Regions from separate parts of the Enterococcus silesiacus genome, predicted to be linked through region 2. Evidence: predicted binding sites of a transcription regulator. Region 2 holds the regulator's gene; each other region holds the start of a gene.
The links. The regulator NrdR, encoded in region 2, represses ribonucleotide reductase genes. The targets are predictions, from matches to a motif close to ACACNATATATNGTGT.

Region 1: the regulator NrdR is predicted to act here: its motif matches at 2,494-2,509, upstream of pnuC (nicotinamide riboside transporter PnuC).
Region 3: the regulator NrdR is predicted to act here: its motif matches at 8,198-8,213, upstream of nrdD (anaerobic ribonucleoside-triphosphate reductase).

What each region holds. Positions count from the first base shown of each region.
Region 1 is NZ_JXLC01000025.1:8,884-19,201, reverse strand. Features, by position in the region: gene rlmD (23S rRNA (uracil(1939)-C(5))-methyltransferase RlmD) at 1-912, opposite strand, end outside; gene RV15_RS14615 (deoxynucleoside kinase) at 1,022-1,663, opposite strand; gene pnuC (nicotinamide riboside transporter PnuC) at 1,686-2,366, opposite strand; gene RV15_RS14605 (diacylglycerol kinase) at 2,634-3,692, opposite strand; gene gatB (Asp-tRNA(Asn)/Glu-tRNA(Gln) amidotransferase subunit GatB) at 3,709-5,139, opposite strand; gene gatA (Asp-tRNA(Asn)/Glu-tRNA(Gln) amidotransferase subunit GatA) at 5,139-6,608, opposite strand; gene gatC (Asp-tRNA(Asn)/Glu-tRNA(Gln) amidotransferase subunit GatC) at 6,608-6,913, opposite strand; gene ligA (NAD-dependent DNA ligase LigA) at 7,112-9,157, opposite strand; gene pcrA (DNA helicase PcrA) at 9,350-10,318, opposite strand, start outside.
Region 2 is NZ_JXLC01000021.1:17,347-27,664, reverse strand. Features, by position in the region: gene RV15_RS13410 (pectate lyase-like adhesive domain-containing protein) at 1-317, shown strand, start outside; gene RV15_RS13405 (glycosyltransferase) at 366-1,994, shown strand; gene nrdR (transcriptional regulator NrdR) at 2,223-2,708, shown strand; gene RV15_RS13395 (replication initiation and membrane attachment family protein) at 2,721-4,127, shown strand; gene dnaI (primosomal protein DnaI) at 4,127-5,056, shown strand; gene RV15_RS13385 (hypothetical protein) at 5,169-5,639, shown strand; M-box (ykoK) riboswitch at 5,796-5,966, shown strand; gene RV15_RS13380 (MgtC/SapB family protein) at 6,458-7,168, shown strand; gene RV15_RS13375 (GNAT family N-acetyltransferase) at 7,201-7,698, shown strand; gene mgtA (magnesium-translocating P-type ATPase) at 7,863-10,318, shown strand, end outside.
Region 3 is NZ_JXLC01000009.1:40,332-50,649, reverse strand. Features, by position in the region: gene RV15_RS07905 (HD domain-containing protein) at 232-1,209, shown strand; gene dinB (DNA polymerase IV) at 1,255-2,403, shown strand; gene RV15_RS07895 (cryptochrome/photolyase family protein) at 2,496-3,908, shown strand; gene RV15_RS07890 (SDR family oxidoreductase) at 4,089-4,877, opposite strand; gene RV15_RS19055 (hypothetical protein) at 4,910-5,038, opposite strand; gene nrdG (anaerobic ribonucleoside-triphosphate reductase activating protein) at 5,072-5,674, opposite strand; gene nrdD (anaerobic ribonucleoside-triphosphate reductase) at 5,944-8,136, opposite strand; gene RV15_RS07875 (ABC transporter ATP-binding protein) at 8,446-9,213, shown strand; gene RV15_RS07870 (FtsX-like permease family protein) at 9,203-10,318, shown strand, end outside.

The sequences.
Region 1 (10,318 bases), on a different contig from region 2:
TGCGTATTCTTTGACTTTATTATACATTACTTCAGTTTGTTGAGGATTTACTTGGTAGAATGAACGAGATGAGATTTCAAATTTCAAACCAAAAATCGTATCGATCATTTTATCTTCGCCATGTAAAAGAATCGTTTCATCCCCAAAAATCACGTTTGTCTTTTTAGCATTGACATTTTGCACGATGCTGACAACTTCAGGCAACGCTTCTAGAATGTCTGGAATGATTTTACTTGTTGGGAATAATTTTGGTGTTCTAGTAATTAGAACGATCATCATCTCACCAGTATGGTAGCCACGGCGAACGACGATATGGCGTAAGTTACCAGTGTTATCAGATTCGTTGTAAGGCTTGATGCTGTAACGTCTCATGATATCACGGATTTTGATGACTGCTTCATCGATTTTAGGATCTTGGATATAGAAATGTTCTAATGGAATTAGATCATGGCTATTTTTTCTGAAGAAACCAGTTTGTAGTTTGTCATCGATTTTTCTTACTGGAATTTGCGCTTTATTACGGTACCCCCAAGGATTGTTCATGCCTAATGTGCCCAACACTGGAACATCCGGTAATTTCGCTACACGTTGCATTACATTTTTCACTTGATCTGTTTTAAACGTCAATTGAGCCCCATAAGCTAAATGCTGTAACGGACTGATCCCAACTTTAGTAAAGTTTGCGTCTTTAACTGGGACACGGTCTTCGCTTGATTTTAAGATCGTCAAGACTTTGCCGTAGCCAAAGCTTTTGCCGACTTTCAAGACTTTGATTTCGATTTTTTCACCTGGCAAAGCATTTTCTATAAAAAGTGGGTAGCCGTCAACTTTGGCAACACCCATTCCTTCATGTGTCAGATCAATAATATCAACTTCGATTGTTTCATTTTTGTTCACTGGAAAATTATTCATAAGTCGCTCCTTCTTTAATGCGCTTCTCTCATTCTAATGAAAAAATGCTAGAAAAGCAATAGAGAGATTGTTTCTATAGCTAAAAGAAGCAAAAATTAATTTTTTTGTTTTAATTGATTTCTGCTAGTTTATTTTCAATCAGCTTAATCACTTTTTTTTTTGCTTCTTCACTTTCGATAAAATCATACTTATCTCCATCAATTTGGATTTTAGGACTCTCATTGTATGCTTCAAACCATTGTTCATAGCGACTATTCAATTCTTTATAATAATCATACAAAGCTGGGTCTTGTTCTACTTGCTCATACGGACGTCCTCGTCTTTGAATCCGTTCCAACATCTTAGGAAAAGATATTTTAATATGCACTAATAGATCTGGCCGCTTTTTTTGAGCTGCATACGGCAACTCTTGCAACATATTTTCTAATAAAGAATCATAGACTTTTACTTCTGTTTCATTTGCTCTACCGAGATCCGCATTTAAGTGAAACAATAAAGAATCCTCATAGATCGAACGATCTAATACATTGTTCTCATGAGAGAGTGCTTGTTTGATACTGTCAAATCGCTTATTTAAAAAATAAATTTGCAGTAAAAATGCGTATTTTTTAGGATCTGCATAAAATAAAGGCAATACTTCATTATCATCAACGGATTCATAAAACGCATCTGATCCTAAATGTTCTGAAATAATTTCTGTTAAACTAGATTTCCCTGCACCAATTGTACCTGCTAAAACGATCACTGCCATCGAACTCCCTACCTATTATTGTTTATTTTTTTAATTTTAACCAATGAATCATGCCATAAATAGAATTGATTGTATACATGCTATACATGACAAACAGAGCATAATCGCCACCAGCATGGGTCCCTGCTCTAAACCATAAGACTAGAGAGAAAATATTCCCTAATAGCCAAAAAACGAATTGTGACTGATATCTTTTGATCATCAATAGCATCGCAGTTGCCGACACACTAAATGTCACAGCATCAAGAGTCTGCTGAGCATCATTGACAAAGCCTAAAAGATAGTAGGCCGCCATACCAATGGACAGCCATACAAGTCCAGCATACAGCCATTGAATGCCTTTCAACGTTTTGACATCTGTCACATTACCAGATCCATCTTCGCTAACTTTTAACCAAGTATATAAACCTGTAATATCCATTATGATATAAAAGCTTTGAAGTAAAACTTCAGCATAAACACGGCTTTTGAATCCAAAATATCCTATGATCAGCGCACTTATAAAACCAAATATATAATTGCTCACTCTACCTTGAGCAATCAGATTGACACAGATAATACCAGATAAACCGCCCACTAGAGTAATCCAACTAGATGGATTAAATAAGAACCCAACTAATTGCACACCAATCATTGTAAATAAAAAAAGATAGTTTTTTCGTTCCCAACCTTTAAAATCATTAAGAATGAAATTTGAACTCATTTCAAACAAACCTCTCACTTGTCCTGTTTATCATTTTCTGCAGAGATGACGACTTATTTAATTTACCTCGGTTTTATTCACAAGTCAATGAGAATCCTTCTCAACTATTGATTATGAGACATTTTTTATACAACATATTGTGTTTTTTAATTTCAAACATCTATATATTGTATATAGTTTGGTTTTTCATGCTTTAGTTATAACTAGAGGAACCAAAAAAGTATCTAAGACAAATCTGCCTTAGATACTGATTTTTATGTTGAACACTTAACCAATTTTTCCATTATTGTCAATGTCTTCTTCAGTCAAACGTTCAACTTCTTTTACAAATTCTTTGCTTGTTTCAAGATACTCATCTTCTTCATCAGATTCGTCATTGTAATCGTCTAACACTGAACCCATGATCGCATTCGACGGTATCGCATCTGCATTGGCAAACATTTCAATATGCTGATGTAAATTCGTAAATTCCATCGGTGCATCGCCGCCATATTCTCCATCTAAATTGATCATCATACGACTGTTTGGCTCAAGTGTTTCAGCATGTAAATGACTAGTTTTTGTATAAATCAAACGGTTATCTTCAATATGTTTGCCACCATTTAACATCAGTGCTGCTAAATGTAAAATCTCAAACACGTTAGCTGTTTTTACGATGATCAGAGAAAATTTTCCGTCATCGAGTTTTGCATCAGGTGCAATCTTTTCGAAACCGCCAACTGAGTTAGTCAATCCTAAGAAAAACATCGAAGCATTGCCTTCATAAACACCGTCATCGTATTCCATCCGCATTTTGATTGGTTTGACACGCGGTAACATTTCGGCTCCTTTGGCTAAATAAGCTAAGTAACCAAAAATACTTTTAAGTTCTGAAGGAACTTCATAGGTCAATTCAGTTAAATGACCACCAGCGGCAATATTGATAAAATAGCTATCTTGCGCTTTACCGATATCCATTTTGACGGTTTGATTTTTTTTGATAACTTCTGCGGCTTTAAGAATATTATCTCTAGGAATTTTTAATGCCCTTGCATAATCATTGGTTGTTCCAGCAGGAATGATCGCCATAGACGGTCTTTTTTCTAAAGGAGCAATGCCATTGACGACTTCATTGATCGTTCCGTCGCCACCAGCTGCTACAATTAGGTCGAACCCTAATTCTGCAACTCGGCGTGCTTCATTTTTAGCGGAATTTTCTTCTGGAGTTGTCGCAAAAGCACTGGTTTCATAGCCGCATTCTTCCACCACAGAAAGAATATCAGCTAGGTTTTTCTTGACTAACTCTTTACCTGAAGTTGGATTATAAATCACTCTTGCTTTTTTCATAATCTTTCGCTGCTTTCTAGCGTTTTGCCAATTCTTCTTGGAGCAATTTGTTTACAACGCCTGGGTTTGCTTGGCCTTTCGTTGCTTTCATGATTTGACCAACTAAAAAGCCAACTGCACGGTCTTTGCCGTTTTTAAAATCATCTACTGATTGTTGGTTATTATCTAATACCTCATTGATGATCGGTAATAATTGTGACGGATCAGATAATTGAACGAAGCCTTTTGCTTCAACGACTTCTTTGGCATCGCCGCCATTTTCAATCAATTCTTTAAAGACCTTCTTAGCGATTTTAGAACTGATCGTACCATCTTCGATCAATGTGATCATCCCTGCTAGGTTAGCAGGTGTTAATAATGTATCTGGTAACTCAATTTTTTCACTATTCAAGTAGGCCGAAACTTCACCCATCAACCAGTTAGAAACTTGTTTTGCATCGGCACCTTCGTTTAATGCTGCTTCAAAGAAATCAGACATTTCTTTTGTTAATGTTAGAACCATTGCATCGTATTCTGGCAGACCTAATTCTTTGATGTAGCGAGCACGACGAGAGGCTGGCATTTCTGGTAAACTGTGACGAACTTGTTCAATCCACTCATCATCGATCGCAAAACGTGGTACATCTGGCTCTGGGAAGTAACGATAGTCACTTGAACCTTCTTTAACACGCATTAATAAAGTTTTGTTGGTTGTTTCATCAAAACGGCGTGTCTCTTGTTGGATTTCACCGCCAGATAATAACACTTTTGCTTGACGTTTTTCTTCAAAGGCAAGACCTTTTTTAACAAAACTCATTGAGTTTAGGTTTTTAAGCTCTGCTTTTGTTCCAAATTCTTCTTGACCATAAGGACGTAAAGAAATATTGGCATCACAACGCATTGAGCCTTCTTCCATTTTCACATCTGAAACGCCTGTAAAGAGGATGATTGAACGGATTGCTTCTAAATAAGCATAGGCTTCTTCTGGCGAACGCATATCCGCTTCTGAAACGATCTCGATCAAAGGCGTTCCTTGACGGTTCAAATCGACATAAGAATAACCGCCATCACCATGGATATTTTTACCAGCATCTTCTTCTAAATGCACACGTTCAATACGAATACGTTTTGTTTTACCTTCGACTTCAATGTCGATCCAGCCATCGTGACCGATTGGTTGATCGAATTGAGAAATTTGGTATGCTTTGGGATTATCTGGGTAGAAATAGTTTTTACGATCAAAATGTGTATCTTTAGAGATTTCACAATTTAGCGCAAGTGCTGCTTTCATCCCAAATTCAAGTGCTTGTTTATTCATAACAGGTAATACGCCTGGATAGCCCCAGTCGATCACATTCGTATTGCTATTTGGTTCTGCCCCAAAGTGAGCGGGTGCAGGTGAAAAGATTTTAGAGTTTGTTTTTAATTCTACGTGGACCTCAAGTCCGATGACAGTTTCAAAATTCATTAGTCATTCCCCCCTAAGATCACAGGTTTTTTCGTATGGAAATCAGTCGCTTGTTCAAACGCATACGCTGCTTTATACATTGTGCTTTCATCGAAAGCTTTACCAATGATTTGTAGACCAACAGGTAACCCTTCTGAGAATCCTGCTGGAATTGACATACCAGGTAATCCAGCTAAGTTAACTGGAATTGTTAGTAAATCATTCATGTACATTGTGATTGGATCATTGATATTTTCACCTAAACCAAAAGCGACAGTCGGTGACGCAGGACCAATGATAATATCGTATTTTTCAAAGACATTATCAAAGTCTTGTTTGATCAATGTTCTTACTTGTCCAGCTTTTTTAAAGTGTGCATCATAATGTCCAGCACTTAATGAGAATGTCCCAAGCATAATACGACGTTTTACTTCTATACCAAACCCTTCAGAACGTGAATTTACATACACATCTTCAAGATTTTTGACGTTTTCAGAACGGTAGCCATAACGAATACCATCAAAACGTTGTAAGTTTGAGCTTGCTTCAGATGAAGCGATGATATAATACACAGCCACACCATATTTAGAATGAGGTAAGCTAACTTCTTCAACCGTTGCGCCTAAAGCTTTAAATGTTTCTGCTGCTTTAAGAACAGATTCACGAACGCCAGCATCGATACCTTCACCTAAATATTCTTTTGGTAAAGCCACTTTTAGGCCTTTGATGTCTCCTGTTAAACCAGCAGTAAAATCAGGTACAGAAGCACCGGCAGATGTACCGTCTTTTTCATCAAAACCGCTAATTGCATTCAATGCCAAAGCGTTATCTTTAACATTTCTCGTCAACGGACCAATTTGATCCAAACTAGAAGAAAATGCAATCAATCCAAAACGAGACACACGTCCGTAAGTTGGTTTCATCCCAACGATTCCATTAAATGAGGCAGGCTGACGAATACTACCACCTGTATCAGTTCCTAAAGAAACCGGGATTTGTCCAGCTGCAACAGCTGCAGCTGAGCCACCAGAAGAACCGCCAGGTACTTTAGTATGATCCCATGCATTTTTAGTTTTCTTAAAGTATGATGTTTCTGTACTTCCACCCATCGCAAATTCATCCATGTTTAATTTTCCAACAGGGATCATGTCTGCTTGATAGACTTTATCCATAACTGTTGCATCATAAATCGGGTTGAAATTGTGAAGCATTTTTGATGCTGCTGTTGTTAAAATATCTTTGGTTACGATATTGTCTTTGATTCCGATCGGAATACCAGCTAAAGGATTTGATTCAGTGATCCCTTTAAGATCAATTGCTTTTGCTAATTCTAAAGCTTTTTCATCACTGATCGTAATAAATGAATCCACATCTTTTTCTGTCTCATTGATACGATTCAAGGTAGCTCGTGTTAAATCAGTTGCAGTGATTTCTTTTGAAACAAGTAAATCATGCAATTCTGTTAGTGACTTATCGTATAATTTTTCCATTATGCACCAGCCTCCCCATTGTCGATAATTGCTGGCACTTTGATATAGCCATTTTCTGATTCAGGTACATTTTTCATTAACTCATCGCGATCCATACCAGGTGTTGCTACGTCTTCTCTCATAACATTGATTGAGTGTGCAACATTTGAGGTAAATGGAACTCCTTCTGTATCTACTTCTTCTAATAATTCCACCATGTCGATGATTTTGCCTAATTGTTCAGTAAAGTCTTTTAACTCCTCATTTGAAAAAGACAGTTTGGACAATTTGGCTACATGTGTTGCTTTTTCTTCACTGATTGCCATGGATACCCTTCTTTCCTTAGAAAAACTCACTCAAGAGTTCACTAGTTCATTTTTTTAACTGTTAACGACCTTTCTCGTTAAAAAGTAGCTTTTTTCTTATTCTATCATAAAATTATAAGTATTTTTGAGAGAGATGGAAGAAAATAGTCTGAAAATGTAAAAAATAACGCTAAAAATTCAATTTGTTTCGTTTTCAAGTTATTCTGCTTCTTCTTTTGTATAGCTATTATCTAATGCGTTAACCATTTGCTGCTCATCCCACACTTCAACTCCAAGATCTTGGGCTTTCGTCAATTTACTACCCGCATCTTCGCCTGCAACAACAATATCTGTTTTCTTGGAAACACTGCCGGTTACTTTGCCGCCTAGATTTTCAATTTTTTCTTTTGCTTCTTCTCTATTGTAGTGGGTAAGTTTTCCTGTTAAAACAACTGTTTTATCTTTGAATGGCGATTCTACAGCCTCTAATTGGGACGTACGAATCCCTTTATACTCAAAATTCACGCCAGCTTTGGTCAGTTCATCCATCAATTCATGTACTTCTTCATTTTCAAAATAAGTCACTAAACTGTCTGCGATGATTTCCCCCATCGAATCTAATGCCACGACTTCTTCTTTAGTCGCTTTACTGATTGTTCGTAGATCACCAAAATGTTCTGCTAAAACTTTGGCTGCTTTAGAACCAACGTGGCGAATGCCTAAACCAAAAATCAAGCGTTCAACAGAATTATCACGACTTGCAGCAATTGCTTGATAAATATTATTCGCAGATTTTTCTTTGATTTTTTCTAATGTCATCAACTGTTCTTCTGTTAAAAAGTACAAATCAGCAACATCAGCGATTAGCTCTTTATCATACATTTGCTCTAATACGCGCGGACCTAAGCCATCGATGTTCATTGCGTTTCTAGACACAAAATGATTGAGTCCTTCTTTGATCTGAGCTGGACATTTCGGATTGATACAACGTAAAGCAACTTCTTCATCCAGATGAACTAACTCACTATTACAAACTGGACAATGAGTTGGAATTTCATAGGGTTGACTATTTTCATCCCGTTTTTCGGTCAAGACTTGTGCGACTTCTGGAATAATATCGCCAGCTTTGTAAATAATGACTGCATCGTTCAAGCGAATATCTTTCATTGCGATGAAATCAGCATTATGCAAACTTGCTCGGCTAACCGTTGTCCCCGCCACACGAACAGGCTGCATCACAGCAGTTGGCGTTACGACACCAGTTCGTCCAATCGTCCATTCGATTTCTTCTACTACCGTTTGAGCTTCTTCTGGTGGGAATTTATACGCAATTGCCCAACGAGGGGCCTTGACCGTAAACCCTAATTCATCTTGGATCGTGAACTCATTGGTCTTGATCACGATTCCATCGATTTCATACGGTAATTCTGAGCGTTTTTCATGATATTCTTCTATATAAGCCCAAACTTCATCGATATTTTGACATAGTTTTTTTTCAGGATTGGTTCTAAAACCAATTTCTGATAATTCATTCAGCGCATCGAACTGAGTTTGTGCTGTCATCGGTCCAAAATCAGCCACAGTGTATAAAAATGTACTAAGATTTCTTTTAGCAACCATACTTGTATCTAACTGACGCAAGCTCCCAGCAGCTGCATTTCGTGGATTCGCAAAAACATCTTGTCCTGCTTCTTCACGTTCTTTATTTAAATTGACAAACGATTGTTTTGGCATATAACATTCACCACGGACTTCAACTGAAATTGGCTTTTTCAGCTCCAAAGGAATTGATTTGACTGTTTTCAGATTCTCTGTGATATTTTCACCAACTGTTCCATCACCACGAGTCGCACCTTGAACGAACTTGCCATTTTCATATTTTAATGAAATTGCTAATCCATCGATTTTTAGCTCGCAGCAATATCCCACTTGTTTGCCAGCTAATTTTTGCACACGTTCGTCAAAATCATAAATATCTTCTTTACTGAAACCATCATTCAAACTATACATTTGCACTTCATGTGTGACTTTTTCAAAACCTTGTAAAATCTTTCCACCAACTCGCTGCGTTGGTGAATCAGAAGTGATCAAATCTGGATATTCGGTTTCTATGTCTGATAATTCTTGATATAAGCGATCATACACATAATCTTCTACGGTCGGTTTATCAGCAACGTAATATTCATGGGAATACTGATTTAACTGTATCCGTAGTTCTTTTGCTTTCTCTGTCGCTTCAGCTAATGTTATCGGCACTTGCGTCATAATTGATCCCTCCTAATATTAAAAGCGGAACAAATCGTTTAATCCTGTAGGAAATTAGCATTGAAACGTTCTTTGTTTCACTGTTGATTTATCTATTTTCATAAGGATTGATTTGTGCAGCTAGATAAATATAACAGCAAACGGGCTCGTTTAACCTCATTAAAAATAGGCTTGAGACACTTTTTACCACACTTATATTTTTTCAATCGGAGCAAATGCTGCTAATAAGCGCTTGATCCCTTTTTCCGGGAAAGCAACATCTAGTTCTAAGTCTTTAGCGGTACCACCAACTCGAACGACTGTGCCGGTTCCCCACGCCTTATGTCTGACTTTATCTCCTGCTTGCCAGGCCATTGATTCCCCGCCACTTTCAACTTTATCCGTTACCGGCTGCTTCGTTGGCTGCGCATAGGCTGGTTTAAACACTTTCGGTTCAAAGGTTCTAGCAGGTGCTTTTGGTGCTGCGATCGAACCTTGTAAGTCTAATAATTCTTCATCGATTTCATCTAAGAAACGACTTGGACGATTGTATTGTGTTTTCCCATATAAGGTGCGAGAAAAAGCATTGGATATATATAATACTTCTTCGGCGCGAGTGATTCCCACATATGCAAGTCGACGTTCTTCTTCTAGTTCGCTTTCTTCTAACATTGCACGAGATAACGGGAAGACCCCTTCTTCCAATCCAATCAAGAATACAACAGGAAATTCAAGTCCTTTAGCTGCATGTAATGTCATCAACGTTACTTGAGAAGTACTTTCTTCTAAATTATCTAAATCTGAAACAAGCGCTAAATCGTTTAAGAATACGGCTAATTTTTCATCGGGTGCATCTGCTTCTTCTTCATCTTGGCGTTCATAACGTTTATCAAATTCTTGGGTAACCGTTAAAAATTCATCCAAGTTTTCTAGGCGTGCTTGAGATTCTAAATTATTTTGTCTGACTAATTCTTCACGGTAGCCACTGCGTTCCAGCACTTCTTTCACCAATTCAGTAATCGTCAAATAAGGAATCATCTGTGTCAAATCTTGGATCATCATGCCAAAGCTACCTAACTCTTTACCAGCCTTACCTGAAATATTTGCTAGATCCACATTTTGTGACGCTTCGAGTAATGACCAACCATGCATCTGAGAGAAACTTCTTAATTTCTCAACAGA
Region 2 (10,318 bases):
CAGCAATTTCAAATAAGGAATTGACTGAAATTAATCTCAAAAGAGACATTAAATTTCCTCAATCTCAAAATAAATTGGCGCTAAATCAGTTGATAAAAGTCCGTGAAGAGAAGATTTTTCGTTACGATGATACCTTAAAAAAAGAGCAAAAACAAACAATACTCAAGGTAAGTCTAATCAAACGAAATCTTAGTCGAAAAGTTTTGGTCAGTGGTGAACAACAAAGCATTAATTTGGGCAATGTAGAACTAGACCTTCCCAAGGGAGTGGAGCTTGAATTCAAAGAGGTAACGTTGATAAGGAGTTATCATTATTAAGCAAAATAGATTAGATTCACTGCAAAACTTTTTTGAAAGGATGTTTTGATGAAAAAAGGATTTTTCTTTTTATTAGAATTCTTAGGTATAATTTTTCTGTATATGATCCCCATCGTCTCCATACTGTATATCTCAGTTTATGAGTTGATTCATTTTTTTCACCCGTCAATCGAAAGTTTTATTTTATCTGGAAAACTCCCATTACTAGTCATGTTGATCATTTTTATGTTAGAAATCATTATTCATTGTACATTTAAACCTCAACAGAAAAAAATATTACGTAAGTTAGGAATCAAGCCTAAAATTAGGCGCTATAAAATAGGCTTTTGGGCAAATATTCGAAGTCAGAATATTAAGCATACACTGTATAATAAAAATGGTTTTTTGTTAGTATTTACGATTGTTTCGATTCTTTCTTTAGCGATTGTATGGTTTCAATTTAGGTTGCCAAGTGGTTATCGCCATTCTTTGAGTGGGATTGCACCTTTTTTTACAATGAGCGGTGGTATGGCATTAGCCACCCTTATTTTAAGTACTCTATATACGCCATATGCCTATGAAAAAGTCAGTAATCGAAATGTATATATACTGATGCCTATGTATAATGAACCAATTGAAAACGTTAAAAATACATTTCAATCTATTCTAAATCAAACACTTCTGCCGGCTGAATTAGTAGCAGTTGATGATGGCAGCTCGCTTGTTGATTATTCAGAGATTGCAAAAGAATACCAAGAGATTTTTGCGGAAAAAGGAATCTCCTTTCAATTTATTAAGCAGAAAAATAGTGGAAAACGGGCAGCACAACTAAATGCGTATAAGCATTTAGAAATTTCTGATTTTCATAATGAGATTATTTTGACGATCGATAGTGATACTGTTTTTGAAGAGCACGCGATAGAACAAGGCATTATTCCGTTTGAAGATGAGCGTGTTTATTCCGTTGCGGGTGTGATCGTGACAAGAAATGTTACAGATAATCTTTTGACTGTAATTACAGATTTATTAGTGATCGGACACATGGTATTGATAGAACGATCGATGAACTCTATGTTTGGCAGTGTAGCTGTTAATAGCGGCCCCATTGCCTTTTATCGGGCTGAAGTGTTATACTTAGCGCAAAAATTAGGATATGAAAATGAAACGTTTGGTCGTGTTAGAGTAGAATTTTCAGATGATAGTTTCTTAACAATGGCGGCAATGCTTTTAGGGAGAACCGTTGCTCAAATGACAGCAGTTTCTTATACAGATTTGCCGAATAAATTGAGTCATCATGTGCGACAACATCTACGTTGGAACAGAGGCAGTTTTATTAGAGGTTTTTGGCGGTTAGCGCTGTTCCCTGTTAATAGTTTTGTTTTTTTTAGACAGGCATTTGGCTGGGCAATGTTTGCGGCTATGAATGTTATTAAGTATCAATTGATTTACTGGGTATTTTTTGTAATGACCGATTTTCCATTAATTTTAGTTGCTCCGTTAGCATTTAGTGCAGTTTATTCCTTAGCCTATCTTTCAATTCCCAGGAATGATTTGGCAAATCGGGATAAATGGATTGTTTTTTTAGCTTTTCCATTTACTGTACTATGGGCAATTTTTGTATTGTCACCTGTTCGAATTTGGGGATATATTACTCATAAGAATACAGGTTGGGGCACGCGAGACAAAATAGAACTGTAAGACGATAATAATTGGGTCAGATTGAACGGTTGGAACGTTGTCTCACTCGATTATTTTTTTTTAAACAATCAAAATTTGTTATTAAATAAGAGACCTACAATAAGAAAAAAATGCTTAAGAAGTAATCGTTAATGACTGGTTTCTCAGGCATTTCATGTTATAATATAGAAAGTAAACTAAAACGAAACTTTAAAAATAGATATTATTAGATAAAATGAGGTGAACACTATGCGTTGTCCAAGATGTCATCATAATAACTCCCGTGTAATCGATAGTCGCCAAGCTGATGATGGTCGTGCGATTCGTCGTCGAAGAGAATGTGAAAATTGCAATTACCGTTTTACAACATTCGAACGAATTGAAGCAGCCCCTTTGTTAGTCATCAAGAAAAATGGCGACCGGGAAGAGTTTAATAGAGAGAAAATTTTGCGTGGATTGATCCGTTCGGCTGAAAAACGTCCAGTTGCCATGGAACAAATGGAGCAAATCGTTGACAATGTCGAAAACCGTGTACGTAGCTTAGGTGAAAATGAGATTTCGACTACTTTGGTCGGAGAATATGTAATGGAAGATTTAGTTAATTTGGATGAAATCGCCTATATCCGATTTGCCAGTGTCTACCGTCAATTTAAAGATATGAGTGTGTTCTTAAAAGAACTGCAGGGAATCGTTGATAAAGCAAAATCTTCAAATTCAGATACAACGAATGAATAAGGAGGTCTTTCCTTGAAAGACAATTGGAAAGAAATCCGTCCTAAAAGTATATTTAAAACAGCGATTGCTTCTCCCTTAGCGGATCAAGAACAAGCGGTATTGACGCTTTTATATCAGCCAATAATTGGTGCGCAAGCATTCAGCTTATATTTAACACTTTTATCAGAGATTGATGAGTCGGGAATGAGTGAATCTCTGTTTCATGCCGATCTGATCACGATGATGGATATCAGCATGAAACAAATTGAAGCAGCTAGAATGAAATTAGAAGGTATTGGCTTATTGTCGACCTTTGCCAAAGAGGATTCCGAATTAGGCATCCATTTCATCTATCGTTTAAATCATCCTGAAACTGCTGAGCGTTTTTTTAAAGATGAAGTATTGTCATTAACACTGTTAAATAGCGTAGGGCAAAGAAAGCTAGATAAGTTATTTGATCACTTTAAGCCGAAATATCTTAATTTAACTGGCTTTGAAGAGGTATCAGTAGGATTTAAGGACATCTATGTCTTCAAAGAAGAGCAAATCGTGTCTCAAAGCAAACAGCTAAGTCAAATGGAGCAAGCTTTTGATGATCCAAGGCCTGCCGGAAAACCAAGTGCCGTCAACGAAAGCTTTGATTGGTCCTATTTTGTTCAAGGAATCGAGAAACTTGGAATCAAGCTTCCAGACAATAATACTGGATTTAAAGAAGAAGTGTTTGTCTTTCATAATTTATTTGGCATTACAGAATTGGAAATGATCGATTTTTGTTCTAAATCATTTGATTATTATACGAGTAAGATTGATGTCAAAGACTTTGAACGAGCAATTTATAGAACCTATGATCCTGATAAAAAACAAAGACTTAGTGAGTTTCAACAGAATGATTCGGTGGATTTATCTGCTGAGGATCAACAAACGTATCGCTATAACTCATTAAAAATGAACGGCTTTTCAACTCAAGATATCCAAATGATCATGGATAGTGAAAAGAATTTTCCACTAAATTATTTGGAAGCTTTAAAAAATGAACGTGGTGGGTATACAACTCCTCAAGAACGTTCGTTGGTCAAGTATTTGGTGAGTAAATCTGGTTTGCCTAATAGTGTGATTAATGTATTGATCAATTATGTTTATAATATCCAAAAACAACCCACACTAAAAGCGGACTATATCAATCGAATTGCTAATGAGTGGGCACAAAGTGGTATTTTTTCACCAGAAAAGGCCATTGAGCATGTGCGTGAAATTGCTAAAAAAGGCAAGGAACAAAAGCAAACAAGACAACGATATGGTCAAAATAATCGACCGATTCGTCAAGAAACGTTGCCTGACTGGGTAGAAAATCCAGTTGAGGAACAAAAGTTATCTAAAGAAGAGCAAGCAAGATTGGATAAAGAAATTCAAGATTTCTTGAGTAAAGGAGGCGACAAATAATGGAAGATGTAGGCAAAGAAATGTCAAAAATCATTCAAAATAGAGATATGAACGAACGGTACAATGAGCTTGTTGAAGTTGTCTTAAAAGATACAGATGTGCAACAGTTTATTCAGGAAAATCGCGAGCGATTGACGGACGATGATGTTCGCAAAAGCTATTCAAAACTTTATGAATTTGTTCAAGAAAAACGTAAATATCAGCTGAATGATCCAACCATGATTGCTCCTGGATACGAGCCTAAATTGACCTTGAATTTCCATTATATTGATGTCACCTATGTACCGACAGAAGCGCTTATCGCTAAGCAAAAAGAAGACGAAATTCGTAAGCGAGTGCGTGCAATGGATATGCCAAAAGATGTTCGTGAAGCTAGTTTAAGTAGATTCGATACAGCATCCCAAGGTCGCGCTCAAGCGATGGCTGAGACAATGAAATTTTTAAATGAATACACGTCAAAACCAAAAGAATTTCATAAAGGGCTTTATCTTCAAGGAACGTTTGGTGTCGGAAAATCGTTCTTGTTGGGTGCAATAGCTAATAGTTTAGCTGAGCGTGGTTTTGTTACGACGATCGTTCATTTTCCAACATTTACAGTAGAGATGAAGCAAGCAATTGGTAAAGACATGGTTGGACCAAAGCTAGATGCGGTCAAGAAATCACCAGTTTTGATGATTGACGATTTAGGTGCGGAATCAATGACTTCTTGGATTCGTGATGATGTATTGAGCGTTATTTTACAATATCGAATGCAAGAGCAATTAGTGACGTTCTTTTCATCAAATCTTGATTTGAAAGAGTTAGAGAAACATTTATCCGTGACGCAACGCGGAGAACAAGAACCTTTGAAAGCTCGTAGAATCATGGAACGTATTCGATACTTGGCAAAAGAGATCACGATGTCTGGCAATGATCGAAGAAATGGTTAAACTGTCTAGTCGCTAGACAGTTTTTTTGTATCCAATAATCTTACAATTCTAGGAATGGACTGATATGAATGCGATCGTTTATAATAAAGTATCACTATTGGAGGGCGAGTTTATGAAAAAAATCGTAGTATCATTATTGTCGATTTTGACATTAATTTCTTTAGGAGCCTGTGCTGAAAATAAAAAAGATACATCGAAAGGAAGCAGTGAAACTATATTGACTAGTAACAAAGAACAATCAACTGAACCTACATCTAGCAGTTTAGACAAAGAAAGGTCGCAAGCAGTTTTTACGGCTGTCTTAGTTGAAGATGCGAAGAAAAACGAAACGGTGGATCAATCGATTCGCTTGGTTTTAAATGAGGTCAAAGCAATTGAAGATCCCGAAAAAATCCTTGGTATGATGAAAAATGAGGGAGTTATTTTAAATGTCTCAACAAACCAATTAGCTGATGATGTTACAGAAGAAAATTTGAAAGCAGGGGATAAGGTCCAATTTACTTTGGTTGATTTACCTGCTATGACGATGTCGATCCCACCACAAGTTGCTGGTAATTCAGTTGTGAAAGTAGAAAAAATTTAATAAAAAATTTAAAAAAACAGATGACTGAAAACGTAAAAAAACATACGTTTTTAGTGTCTGTTTTTTTGATATTTGAAATGATTAAAAAATAAAATTTAAATAAAAGTGTTGACAGTCATTTTAAAATGATGGTATAGTTTCACCTGTAAGATAACTAAATAGATTTGTTAGGTGAGGCTCCTATACAAACACAGGCTACTGCCCAAAAACATCGAGAGATGCCAATGGGTAGAACAGGGATTGTCGATTACAAGGCTTTTCATAAGGTAGCTAAAAGCTCTGCTTTTTACGTTGTATAGTGCCAAAACTCAACGACTAGATCATGCAGGCTTTTTTTTGTGCGCCTATTTATGACCTTCCGCTGAGTTTTGGCGGAAGGTTTTTGCTGTGAATCACTACGATTGGCTTCGCCAGAGTAGATGATGAACAGTACTTGGCGACCAAAGGGAGAGAAGTAACCTTAGTCCTGAATCACCATAATTCGTTACGACTGTATCAAATTCTAAAAGCTTTAAGAATAGACCCACTATGATTAAACAAGGGCCAGAGTAGATGATGAACAGTACTTGGCGACCAAAGGGAGAGAAGTAACCTTAGTCCTGAATCACCATAATTCGTTACGACTGTATCAAATTCTAAAAGCTTTAAGAATAGACCCACTATGATTAAACAAGGACCAGAGTAGATGATGAACAGTATTTGGCGACCAAAGGGAGAGAAGTAATCCATTAAAAGAAACAACAAATTTCTCCAAAATGATGAAGCAGATAGTGAGCATTCCTTAGTAAGCCACGAAAGATAAGACCAAAAAGCCTAACATCCAACAAGCAAATCTAAGAAAGGAGCAAACTTATGCATTTTTAATCAGTATTATTGCTAGTATTTTTGCCGGAATGATTATTGGAGCAGAAAGACAATGGCGGAAAAAATTAGCTGGTATGAGAACGATGACTTTAGTGACATTTGGTTCGTGTCAATTTGTCTCATTGTCTACATTGATCCAAGACGATAGTAGTCCGACAAGAATAGCAGCACAAGTAGTTAGTGGGATCGGTTTTCTTGCTGGGGGAGTGATTTTAAGAGAAGGGTTTAGTGTGACAGGTATCAATACAGCGGCAACTTTATGGTGTTCAGCAGCAGTTGGTAGCATGATTGGAGCTGGGTTTGTGATTGAAGGAGTCCTTTGTGCGGTTGTTTTAATGTTAGTCAATATCCTGTTAAGAAATTTATCTCTCAAAATAGATGATTACACGGTTCAAAGAGAAGACAAACAAATAGAGTCGATCCATTATCTTTCAGTGATTGCGAGTAATACTTGTGAGGTCATGCTTAGAACAGAAATCATCCAATTGTTAGATAAATATTGTTTAACATTTACTAAGTTTTCTTGTACAGACCTAGCAGGAAAAAAAGTCCGACTATTTTTGGAAATCGAAGCGACAAGAAATGGCACACTTGCTGTCAATACGATCATTTCAGAATTATCTCAGCTTTCAGAAATCATCGAGATTAATCAAATGAATAACTAAAAGAATGGAGGAATCAACATGGTAAAGCAGCGATGGTGAAAATCGTAAATTGGAATAGTGAAGAATATTGGGCAGGAATAAAGTTAAGAAACCAGTTGCTAAAAACAAGTGCAGGTAAAGCTTGGATTAATGACTTACCCTTAAATGAAAAAAAGGACATCCATATGGCAGCGATGATTGATGGAAGAGTGGTGGGAACATTACTTCTTTCAATGAAAACTCAAACAGCAGCTCAAATCAAACAAGTGGCTATCGATGAAAGCTATCAAGGGTTTGGCCTAGGAAAAAAATTGCTTGAATCTGCTGAAAGAATTGCAGAGCTGATGAACTTTCAATCTGTATTTTTAACTGGACGTAAGCAAGCTTGGGGTTTTTATGATCATTTTGGGTATCAAAGTGTCGGGTGTGCGTATTCAGATGGACAAGTGATTTTAAAAAAATTCGAGAAAAGGTTTTACGCTAAAAATAATATAGGCAAGCTTGGAATTATTAAACATATAACGCTAAAGGAGATGGAAACAAATGGATGACAGTAGTCAGATGATCAAGGACTTATGTAAAAAGAAACCGTTGTTAAAGATATGTGAATACTATTGTCTATTTGTTTCTAGTATAGTCAAGTAACTTCCTCCGATAACAGCCTCTCTTTTTCCATGAGTCCGTTCCCTAAAAAATACAATATCATTGAAATCAAATGAATGATTGTGTTCTGACAATCGTTTTTGATTTCAATAATCAGAGTTTTAGAAAGAAGGAGAAACAAATGGAGAAAAGAGAATTAGTATCAAAAAAGAGCAATCAATCGTATGAATATTTTGCAAGAAACTCAATTGAAAATATCATAACGTATTTTAAATCTTCTAAAGGAGGACTAACGCATCAGCAAGCCATCCTATCAAGAGAAAAGTACGGAGAAAATATCATTACACATGGTAAAAAAACACCATTGATTGTTGAGATAATCAAAGCATATTTTACCCCTTTTACGATTGTCCTCCTTACATTAGCAATCATTTCGTTCATCACTGATTATGTGATTGCAGCGCCTGAGGATCGTGATCTTGTTGGTGTTTTGATTATTTTAGCGATGGTCTTGATCAGTGGAACAATGACCCTGATTCAATCGGTTAAATCAAATCAAGCAGCAGAAAAATTGAATAATTTAGTAAAAGTTACAGCAACTGTCGTTCGCAGAAAAAAAACAGTAGAACTTCCCATAGAAGAAATTGTTTGCGGAGATATCGTAAAATTGTCAGCAGGAGATATGATTCCGGCAGATATACGATTAATGAAAACCAAAGATTTATTTGTTTCTCAATCAGCTATGACAGGTGAAAGTTATCCAGTAGAAAAAAGAGCAGACTATAAACTAAAGGTGAACAGTGTTGAAACAGAATATGAAAACATTGTATTTATGGGCAGTAATGTCATCAGTGGTAGCGCCGAAGGAATTGTAGTTTCAGTGGGAGAAGGTACACTTTTCGGGAAAGTAGCGCGAGATGTTTCTGATAAAAATCCTCAAACAAATTTTGAAGTAGGGATTAGCAGAACATCGTGGTTATTGATTCGGTTTATGTTAGTGATGGCACCTGCAGTATTTTTGATCAATGGCTTAACAAAAGGTGATTGGTTTGAAGCCTTTCTTTTTGGTTTGTCTGTCGCGGTTGGTTTAACACCAGAAATGTTGCCGATGATCGTCACGACCAATCTTGTAAAAGGTGCGTCAAGTATGGCGAAAAAGGGAACTATTATTAAAAACTTAAATGCAATTCAGAACTTCGGTGCAATCGATATTTTATGCACAGACAAAACAGGTACACTGACTCAAGATAAAATTATCTTAGAGTATCATTTAGACTGTGATGGAAAAGAAGATAGTCGCGTATTACGCCATGCTTTTTTCAATAGTTATTATCAAACAGGATTGAAAAATTTAATGGATGTTGCCATCATTGATGCAGCGAAATCAGAATTATCGATCGATCCTTCTGATTATCGAAAAGTAGACGAAATTCCCTTTGATTTTAAACGTCGTCGGATGAGCGTCGTGATCGAAGATGCCGCTGGAAAAACGCAAATGATCACGAAAGGTGCTGTAGAAGAAATGTTGGACATTTCAAGCTTCGTTGATTATCAAGGAGCAGTCACTCCATTAACTGAAGAACTTAAAAGTGAAATTTTAAAAACAGTTGAAGCGTTAAATGAAGATGGCTTACGTGTATTGGCGGTTTCTCAAAAGACAAACCCTGCGACAATTGATGAGTTCTCTGTTTCTGATGAAAATGAAATGGTATTGATCGGCTATCTTGCCTTTCTTGATCCACCAAAAGAAACAACGAAAGCTGCTTTAGAAGCCCTAAAAAATCATGGGGTTGGTGTGAAAGTATTAACTGGTGATAATGCATTAGTGACAAAGTCGGTATGTAAGCAAGTAGGATTAGCCAATGAAGAATTAATCACTGGCAACGAAATCACACGAATGAACGATTTTGAATTAAAAACGATCGCGGAAAAATATAACATTTTCGTAAAATTAACACCGCAGCAAAAAACAAGAATCGTTCAGGTATTAAGAGAAGCTGGGCATACAATTGGTTTCATGGGTGACGGAATTAATGATGCCCCTGCAATGAAGGAAGCAGATGTAGGAATTTCTGTTGATACTGCAGTAGATATTGCAAAAGAATCGGCAGATGTCATCTTGCTGGAAAAAGACTTGATGATTCTTGAACGTGGCTTATTAGCAGGTAGAACGACTTTTGGAAATATCATGAAATATGTCAAAATGACAGCGAGTTCTAATTTTGGCAATATGTTTTCAGTCGTTGTTGCAAGTATCTTCTTACCATTTTTACCAATGCTACCACTACAATTGCTGTTTTTGAATTTGATTTATGATATTTCTTGCATGTCGATACCGTGGGATCATGTTGATGATCAGTACTTGGAACAACCTAAAAAATGGGATGCGTCAAAAATCGGTTCCTTCATGACATGGTTAGGACCCACTAGCTCAGTTTTTGATATTACGACGTATTTGTTAATGTACTTTGTTATTTGCCCGCAATTAGTTGGTGGCAATTATCATGACCTAGCTCCAGCACAACAAGCGACTTTTATTGCAATTTTCCATGCGGGTTGGTTTGTTGA
Region 3 (10,318 bases), on a different contig from region 2:
TACTTCTTTGTTTTTTATAACTTAAGTTTACTCAAAAGACGAATCATCAATCTCTTTTATACGCTCTGCCGCTTTGTCGTCAGATACGTTTGTGTATTTCTGAATGACAGTGAATGCTGGGTTTTCATTATTAAAAAAAAACATAAATTACAAAAAAGTAAATGTAGTTGTGAAAGAACAAACGTTCGTGTATAATGTAAGTAAAAGAAAGTGTGTTTTAAAGGAGAAAAAATGATTATTGAAGACGTATTATATGGTTCATTTAAAGTTGAAGAAGTTCTTACGGGATTGATCAGATCACAAGAGATCCAACGTTTAAAAGGTGTCCATATGGCCGGACCAGCAGTTTTGATCAATTCGGCTTGGAATGAGACAAGATACGAACATTCCATAGGCGTTATGTTATTGATCAGAAAACTAGGTGGAACTATAGAAGAACAAATTGCAGGCTTACTGCACGATGTCTCACACACTGCGTTTTCTCATGTGGTTGATTTGGCTCTGTCTAATAAAAATGATGATTATCATGAACAAATCAAAACACAATTAATTGAGCAATCTACAATTCCAACCATATTAAAGCAGTATGGTTTTGATTATCGGCAGATTTTATTTGATGATGAACAATGGTTATTACTAGAACAACAAGCACCTTTACTATGCTGTGATCGAATCGATTATACATTACGAGAAGTTCACCGTTATTTTTCTGTTCCAATACAAAAAATTCACCAATTTTTAAAGTCAATCAAAATTATTGAAGATCAAATCGTTATAGACTCAATCGAATGGGCCATTTGGTTTATAGATCAGTATCAAAAAGTAGTGATCGACTTTTTTTACGATCCTCGAAATATTTGCAGCTATGAGTGGATGGCAAAAATAATCCAGCTTAGTCTGGAAAATCAAGAAATTACGTTAACTGACTTAATGATGACGGATTCAGCGTTTCTCAAAAAATTAAAATCAAGTGATTCTGTGGAGATAATACAACTACTGGATAAAATGGATCGTCCACCGAAGTGTAGTGTCTGCTCTAGTGAGGATCACTATGATATCCAGCAAAAGAAAAAAACAAGAATTGTTGATCCTTTAGTAAAAGTAGCAGATGACATTGTTTCGGTATCAACTATTTCACCAATTGCTCAAGTAAAACTTGAAAAAATACTTCACGCTAGTCACAAGGGAATTTACCTTAAATTCGATTAAGACTGGAATGACACACCACATTTAGTTTAAAGGAGGATGGCAATTATGATCAGTGAACTGCGTTTTCCCTTAAAGAAGGATACATCCCGCAAAATTATTCATATCGACATGGATGCCTTTTTTGCTTCTGTTGAAGAACGTGATCATCCTGAATTGGTAGGACATCCTCTAGTAATCGCACGCCATCCTAGTGATACTGGTGGTAAAGGCGTGGTAACTACGGCCAATTATGAAGCACGTAAATTTGGAATCCATTCTGCCATGAGTGCTCAAAAAGCCTATGAACTATGCCCCAATGCAATTTTTAAACCAGGTAGTTATGAGAAATATTCTGAAATTTCACAACAGATCAGAGAAATCTTTCGCCGATACACAGATATTATTGAACCAGTTTCAATCGACGAAGCGTATTTAGATGTAACAGTGAATAAAATCAATAGTAAATCGGCTATCAAGATCGCCAAATTAATTCAATACGATATATGGAATGAATTGCATTTAACGTGTTCGGCTGGGGTGAGCTATAATAAATTTTTAGCAAAATTAGCTTCTGACTTTCAAAAACCAAAAGGCCTAACGGTTGTAATGCCAGACGATGCTGAAGTATTTTTAAAAGCGTTGCCGATCGAAGCATTTCATGGTGTGGGTAAAAAAACGGTCCCAAAAATGCATGATTTAGGTATATATACTGGCGAAGATCTGTACAAACAAGATGAGATGGAATTAATTCGTAATTTTGGTAAGATGGGTTATTCTCTTTACCGCAAGGTTCGCGGCATTCACGATTCACCTGTAAATATCACAAGAGATCGCAAATCAGTGGGCAAAGAACATACATATGGCACACCACTAACGACTGAAGCGCAAGTAACTGCTCAATTAAGACAATTAGCAGAACGCGTAGAAGAATCATTAGATCGGGTCCAAAAACACGGAAAAACAGTTGTCTTGAAAGTGCGTTATACGGATTATACAACAGTAACAAAGCGTCAGACTCTTCCAGAATATATTTCTAAAAAAGAAGAATTATATTATCAGGCAAACTTGATCTGGGAAGAAATTCTGGGACTTGAACAAGGAATTCGGTTATTAGGGATTACTTTGACGAATCTTGATCCGATGGCGTATGAAAATATGGTATTGCCTTTATGGGAAAAACAAAAGACAGAGGAAAGCGAAGAGTTACAGAAGTGAGTGATTAGATTAAACACGTGACGTTAAATTTTAGTGATTTCTTGGTAACTATGCTACTATCTTTATAATCATAAACACGAAAGGGAAAAACAATGGGCAAAACAGTTATGTGGTTTCGCAAAGATCTTCGTTTGGATGATAATACAGCTTTTAACAAAATGATCGAAGAGAGCACAGAAACGGACGAACTCATCTGTCTTTTTCAACTAAATCCGACACAGTTTTTAGAAGAAAGCTTCAATCATGCTGCTTTTTTTAATAGCTTGAACACTTTTTTTGAGCATACTGAAGCAAAAGGTGTCTCAATTCATTTTCTATATGGAGACTTAGAGGAAACTTTTACTGAACTAAAGAAGAGTTATCAAGAGTGGGATAAGATCTATTTTAATAAAGATGAACGTGGCTTTGGTCGACAACGAGATCAGGACATGCTGGCTTTTTTTGAGAATAATCAAATTCGAGTACATTCCTATCAAGATAGTCACTTACACGGTGTTGAAGAAATTAAAAAGCCGACAGGTGAGAGTTACAAAGTGTTTACACCTTATTTTAGAAAATGGCTAACACTGCCAAAGTCTCCCTATGAAAGAACGACAAAAATAACTAGATCATTTGAAAAGCTTAGTCATCCATTATTCAGGAATGGTCAAAAAGAGTTTGAAAAGATTGTTGAAAACATAAATTTACCATTTGACTATGAGTGTGGAGAAGCTGCGGCTGAAGAAGTGTTAAAAGAGTTTATCAAAAATCACTTACACGACTATCAAAAAGGGCGAGACTATCCTTTTTCAGATCAAACAAGTAAACTATCGAGATTTTTAAGAACAGGAGAGATATCCATTCGAAAAGTTTGGTACGCTCTTAATGCCGAACCAGATTCAGATAGTCGTCAGACGTTTATTTCTGAATTATGTTGGCGGGATTTTTATAATATGATCTATTTTGAGAATCCTAAACAAAAGACACAAGAAATCAAGGAGCAGTATAGACAGCTCCAATGGACCTCGAATCAAAATGCTTTTGAATGTTGGAAAGAGGGACAAACTGGTTTTCCAATTGTAGATGCTGGGATGCGACAACTCAATCAAATTGGCTGGATGCATAATCGGGTACGCATGATCGTCGCTTCTTTTTTGATAAAAGATTTAATGATCAATTGGCGAAAGGGAGAAGAATATTTCCAACAAAAATTAGTTGATTATGATCCAGCCAGCAATATTGGTGGTTGGCAATGGGCAGCTTCTACAGGAACTGACGCAGTTCCTTATTTTCGGATATTCAACCCCACGTTACAAGGTAAAAAATTTGATCCGCATGGTGACTTTATTCGTCAGTATATCCCTGAATTAAAAGCTGTACCAAATGAATATATTCATGAACCAAGTAAAATGCCAGCTGCGCTTCAAAAAGATATTGCCATTTCTTGCGGAAAAGATTATCCTAGTCCCATCGTTGATCATCAGAAAATCCGTTCAGAGATCTTGGCTTTTTTCAAGACAAATTGATTTTAGTCTAAACAAAAAATGACCAAGAATCATAGTGAAGTTATGAACTGGTGATTCTTGGTAGCTAATTGGTGTTCTTCAAATTTTGTGAATGCCAATTTATTTCTCGAAGTTGCCTCTGATCTTATTTTTTATCTGTATTTCAAGAAAGTTAGTTTCTATGTTTTTGTCTAACAGCGATTAAAGTAAAGATTCTGCACCGTCCACATAGAGTTCTGTTCCAGAGATATTTGCTGACACATCCGTAGCTAAAAATAAAACGGATTGTGCAACTTGGTCACTGGTTCCTGTTTCATTTTTCAAAGGTCGATCGCCTTCTGGAAATTCTACCTTGATTTCAATTTTTTTTAATTCATCTGAATAAGTTGTTTTTTCATTGATTGCTGTATCAATAGCCCCCGGGCAAATTGCATTGACACGAATATTGTAGCGAGCAAGCTCTAAGGCTGCCATTTTAGTAAACGCTACTTGTCCAGCTTTTGAAGCACTATATGCGGAAGCACCAAAATTATTAAAAATTCTCGTACCATTGATAGAGCTTGTTACAATGATTGAACCGCCATTTTCTTTCATATGGGGAATCGCAAATTTTATACATAAAAACGTACTACGTAGATTCGTATTTATCGTAGTATCCCATTCATCAACTGTTAGGGTTTCAATCGGTGCCCACGTACCATTGATCCCAGCATTACTGAAGAAGATATCCAAGCCTTGAAGACTGTTAGTTAATTCGTCGATGGCCTTTTTTAAACGGATTTCATCGGTTACATCCACGCTTCTATAATAGCAATCATAACCATTCTGTTTGAACTCTTTGGCAATAAGCTCCAACCGACTTTTGTCAGCGTCAATCAACCCAACATTAAAGCCTTTTTCTATAAACAATTTGGCTGTAGCAAAACCAATACCAGAAGCAGCGCCTGTGATGATCGCTTTTTTAGTAGTCAGTAGTTGACTTGTTTTCATAATAGTGTATCCTCCTATATTTTTGGGTAATATTATTTAGTAACGAAGCCTTCTATTTTGTATTGTAATACGCCAATAAAAGATGAGCCAATGATTTGATAATGAATAGAAAGAAAGACCGATAGAGCAACAAGAAAGTTTTCTGCTGCTGTACCGGTCAATGGCGAAACCTGATTTTTCTTATGGAATAAGACTTAAATCAGGTTTCCTTTTTTTATTTGTTCATACACTTGTTCAGCGTCATGACATTTGTCCCAAATGATAGCTTGTCCACAGGCTAGAGATTTCTTGACATCAAGAATCCGCTGATTACTACTGCCTCTGAATTGGAGATTCAAGTTTCTTTTTGATAATTCAAATCGTCCGTCTACTAAGATATCAATTTTATTCAATAGTTCCAACTTGTCGCTGGATTCTAATAATAATTCTTCAAAGGTATAGCCTGACCAAGACCAAATGTCTTTTTTGTCACCAAATTCTTTATGAACTCGATCGACAACGGTCAAACAAACCGCTGTATTTAAAAAGGGTTCCCCACCTAATAAGGTCAAGCCCTGTACATAATCATGTGATAAATCTTCGATGATTCTATCTTCTAATTCTTTTGTAAAAGGTTTACCGTAGCGGAAATTTTGGACGGCTTGATTAAAGCAACCTTCACAGGCAAATAAACAGCCGCTAACATATAAACTATTTCGCACGCCTTCCCCATCTACAAAGTTAAAGGCTTTGTAATCACCAATATAATTTTGACTAAGTTCTTCTGCTAACCATTCTTGTGGTTTAGGATTTCTCATGTTAGTCATCCTTTCAAATAAAAGCAATGTCTGCAAAGCGTTGCACGAACCAACTCTTCGAAAAAAAGATAACTCTTACTAGTGACAAAGAGCGTCACGACCGAGCGTTCCTATTTTTCTGTCAGAGTTAATCGGTTCGCTCCACTTTTTATTTAATCTAGCTGCACGAACCAACTCTTCGGAAAAAAGATAACTCTTACTAGTGACAAAAAGCGTCACGACCAAGAGTTCCTATTTTTCTGTCAGAGTTAATCAGTTCGCTTCGCTTTTTATTTCATATGTTTCACTCGTGATGAGATTTCTTTATGGCGTCCGTGAACCATTGGTCGAGCTTGTGGATTACCTAAATAGCCGCATGTTCGTTTCACTACATCACAGGATTTTGGATCGTGATTACCACATTGTGGGCATTCAAAACCGCGCTGTGTGGGGTTGAAATCTCCTTCAAAACCACATTCGTAACAATGATCGATTGGTGTGTTTGTTCCTAAATAACCAACACGATCATAGGCATAATCCCAAACAGACTCTAAGGCCTTGGGATTTTGCTGTAAGACTGGGTATTCACAATAATGGATAAAACCACCGGAGCAATATTGCGGATAGTCTTTTTCAAAATCTAATTTTTCAAATGGGGTTGGATTTTTACGAACATCATAGTGGAAACTGTTTGTATAATATTCTTTGTCTGTGATATTTTCGATCACGCCAAATTTTTCAGTATCCAAACGACAGAAACGGTCTGTTAAACTTTCACTTGGTGTTGAATAGACGCTAAAGTGATAACCATATTCATTGCCCCAGTCATCAGCATGCGCTTTTAAATCTTTTAAAATTTCAATTGTAAAATCTTTGGCTTCAGGATTAGTCTCCCAATCGCCACCATAAAAGGCAGAAGCGACTTCATATAAGCCGATATAGCCAAGGGAAACGGTCGCACGTTTATTTTTGAATAGTTCATTAACCGATTCTTTTCTTGATAAACGTTTTCCAAAAGCACCATACATATATAAAATCGGTGCATTTGCTGGTGTTGCTTCCTTACAGCGTTCAACTCGATAAACTAAAGCATCTTTCATTGTCTCAAGGCGCTCGGCCAATAGTGCCCAGAATTTATCCACATTGCCATGGGCTTCCATAGCAATTCTAGGAAGATTCAAAGTCACAACACCTAAATTCATACGGCCTACATTGATTTCTTCCCCGTGTTCATCTTTCCAGCCTTGTAAGAAAGAACGGCAACCCATTGGTACTTTAAAGCTACCAGTCAAATCGACTAATTTATCATAATTTAAAACATCAGGATACATCCGTTTTGTCGCACATTCTAATGCCAGCTGTTTGACATCATAATTAGGATCAGTCTCATTTAAGTTTACACCGCGTTTCAAAGTGAAAATCAGTTTAGGGAAAATAGCTGTTCGATGCTCACTACCTAAACCATTGATGCGAATTTGTAAAATAGCTTTTTGAATTTCACGTTCAAACCAATTTAGACCTAAGCCAAAGCCTAAGGAAGTGAAAGGTGTTTGCCCGTTTGAGGTGAATAAGGTATTAATTTCATATTCTAAGCTTTGCATCGCATCATAAATATCTTTTTTAGTTTTACTTTTAGCATAGGCTTCTTGGCGATCAGTTCCTTCGATCCACTCTTTAGCATCAGTTAAATGTTTTTGATAATTTAATTCAGAAAAAGGAGCTAACAATTCATCTACACGGTCTGCTGAACAACCCCCATATTGACTTGAAGCTACATTAGCTATGATTTGTGAAATTTGAGCAGTTGCTGTTTGGATCGATTTAGGTGGTTCAACTTCAGCATTACCGATTTTGAAACCATTGTTTAACATTCCCTTGAAATCAATCAAGCAGCAGTTAGTCATTGGCGTATATGGATGGTAGTCTAAATCATGATAATGGATATCACCTTTTTGATGTGCATTTGCAACATGAGGAGGTAGCAATTTAAGACCAATCGATTTACCAACGATTCCAGCGGTTAAATCTCGTTGGGTATTGAAAACATCACTGTCTTTATTCGCATTTTCATTGACAACGGATTGGTCTTTATTGATTAATTTGCTGATCGTAAAATTAATGTCAGTAGCTTTGCTACGCTCAAAATCACGACGAGTGCGATAATTGATATATTCTTCCGCTAGTTCGTATTCATTTTTTGTCAACAAAATATGTTCGACGATATTTTGGATTTCATAAATTTTTACATTTTCGGCAAAACGATCTGAAATTTCCTGATCGATTCTTTCAACGATTTCTTGAATACGCTCATGGGCAAGTGGGTCCAAAGAACCACGAATTTTTTGTTCAGCTTTGATCAAAGCATCATAAATTTTTCGATCATCAAAATCAACCAGACGTCCATCTCTTTTAACGATTTTCATAGTGTGCAAGGGCGAAGCAGTAGAACTCACTTCATTATTAGCGTGTTTAATCTCCATCATTACTACCCATCTCCTCATAGATTTATTCCTTCCTAATCATAAAACAATTAAGTCAATCTTTCAACTATATATAGTGTGAAATTTAATTTTTATTCCTTTGTAGCAACTACATATAGTGTTTATGAGAAATGAAAAAATAGTGAAAACAACTCCCTAAAAGGTTTGTGGAAATTGTCACAACATTCTTGTTAAGAAAAATAAGGGATTAATAAATTTTTTTTTATTATTACTTAATTGTAAGAGGAAACGATGTTCAGTCTCACAATATATTGGTAGAATAAGGACAATGAATAAAGTGGAGCGAAAACTATGACAAAAATTTTAGAAGTGAATCATTTAAGCAAATCTTACGGTTATCGAAATAATAAAGTTCAAGTCTTAAACAATATTTCTTTTTCAGTAGATCAAGGTGAATTTGTTGGTATCATGGGACCCAGCGGAGCGGGAAAATCTACTTTACTGAATACCATCTCAACGATCTCGCTGCCAACAACTGGAATTGTTCGGATCGATGGGCAAGATATATTGAAAATGCGTGATAATCAAATCAGTGATTTTCGCCGTAAAAAGTTAGGGTTTATTTTTCAGAATTTCAATTTAATGGATACCTTGAATGTCAAAGATAATATTCTACTGCCTTTAGCTTTGGATCGGATGCCTTTAACTGAAATGGAACAACGCTTGACTCATGTTACAGATACTTTAGGAATCAATCAGTTATTGACTGCATATCCTAATGCGATATCTGTGGGACAAAAGCAACGGGTAGCTGCGGCACGTGCCCTGATTACGAGGCCTAAAATCATTTTTGCAGATGAGCCAACAGGATCTTTAGACTCAAAATCAGCCGCAGAATTGCTGCAGTATATGACAAATATGAATGTACAAGATGATGCTACAATTATGATGGTCACTCATGATCCTTATACGGCCAGTTATTGCAATCGAATTCTATTCATAAAAGATGGGGTGATTTTTTCAGAAGTCGTTCGTCAGGGATCTAGAAAAGATTTTTTTAATCGAGTGATCGATATGCAGGCAACGATCGGCGGAGGTGGTCGGGCTAATGATTTTTAATTTATCTTGGAAAAATTTTAAAGGACAATTTCTCAATTATCTGGTTTATTTTGTCAGTATGACGTTTGCCGTTGTCGTTTATTATTGTTTTAGCGCAATTACATATAATAGAAACTTAACAAATCGAGTTGGGCAAGAGGTCCATATTGATGGGGCAATGAATTTAGGCGGTATTTTGATTGTTATTATGATATTAGGTTTTATGTTTGCAGCAAATCACTTCTTTTTATTGAAGCGTGGCAAAGAAATTGGTTTATATCATTTAATTGGGATGCGAAAAGAGCAAATAGCCTTTTTATTTTTTGTAGAGACATTGATTTTGGGTGCGGTATCTTTGATTACGGGGATTATTTTGGGCATTATTTTTTCAAAATTATTCTCGATGATCTTGGCCAAAGCCATGTTTTTACAAGTGGATAGTCTGTTTTCTATTTCCCTTCCTTCCATGATTCAAACGAGTGTGGCCTTTGTTTTTATGCTTTTAGCCGTGTCACTTCGAAGTACTTGGTTGATCTACCGCTATCAAGTATCGAATATGCTGAGAGTCAATAAAAAAAGAGCAGCTGATCCAAATAAAATATCTGTTCTAAGAATTTGTTTAGGTATTTTTGGTGTCGTATTGATTGGTACGGGTTATTTTTTATCGTATAATGTTATTCATTTTGGAACTATCTTGGTGAAAACAAGAGCGGGTTATGCCGGTTTTTTATTGTTACCGTTAATAATAATGTTTATATGTATGTTAGGTACTTATTTATTTTTTAAATATACAATGTATTTAGTCGTATATTTATTTGGAAAAAATAAATATACTTATTATCGAAATTTGAACATGCTTGCATCAGGTAACACAAAACGTAATATTAAAAGAAGTAGCAGTACACTATCGTCTGTCACTATTTTTATTGCGATTGCCTTAGGAATGATTGGTGGAGCAGCTTCTTTTTATACGATCGGGATGAATTCAGTAAATATTACGACGCCAACTGATTTTATAGTGGCCGAAGATGATTATGAAAAATTAGCTCAAAGAATCAAACAGGAACCGGATACAAAAATCGATTCATTAGTCACATTAAATTATAAGTTGACGGGTAGCCGATTT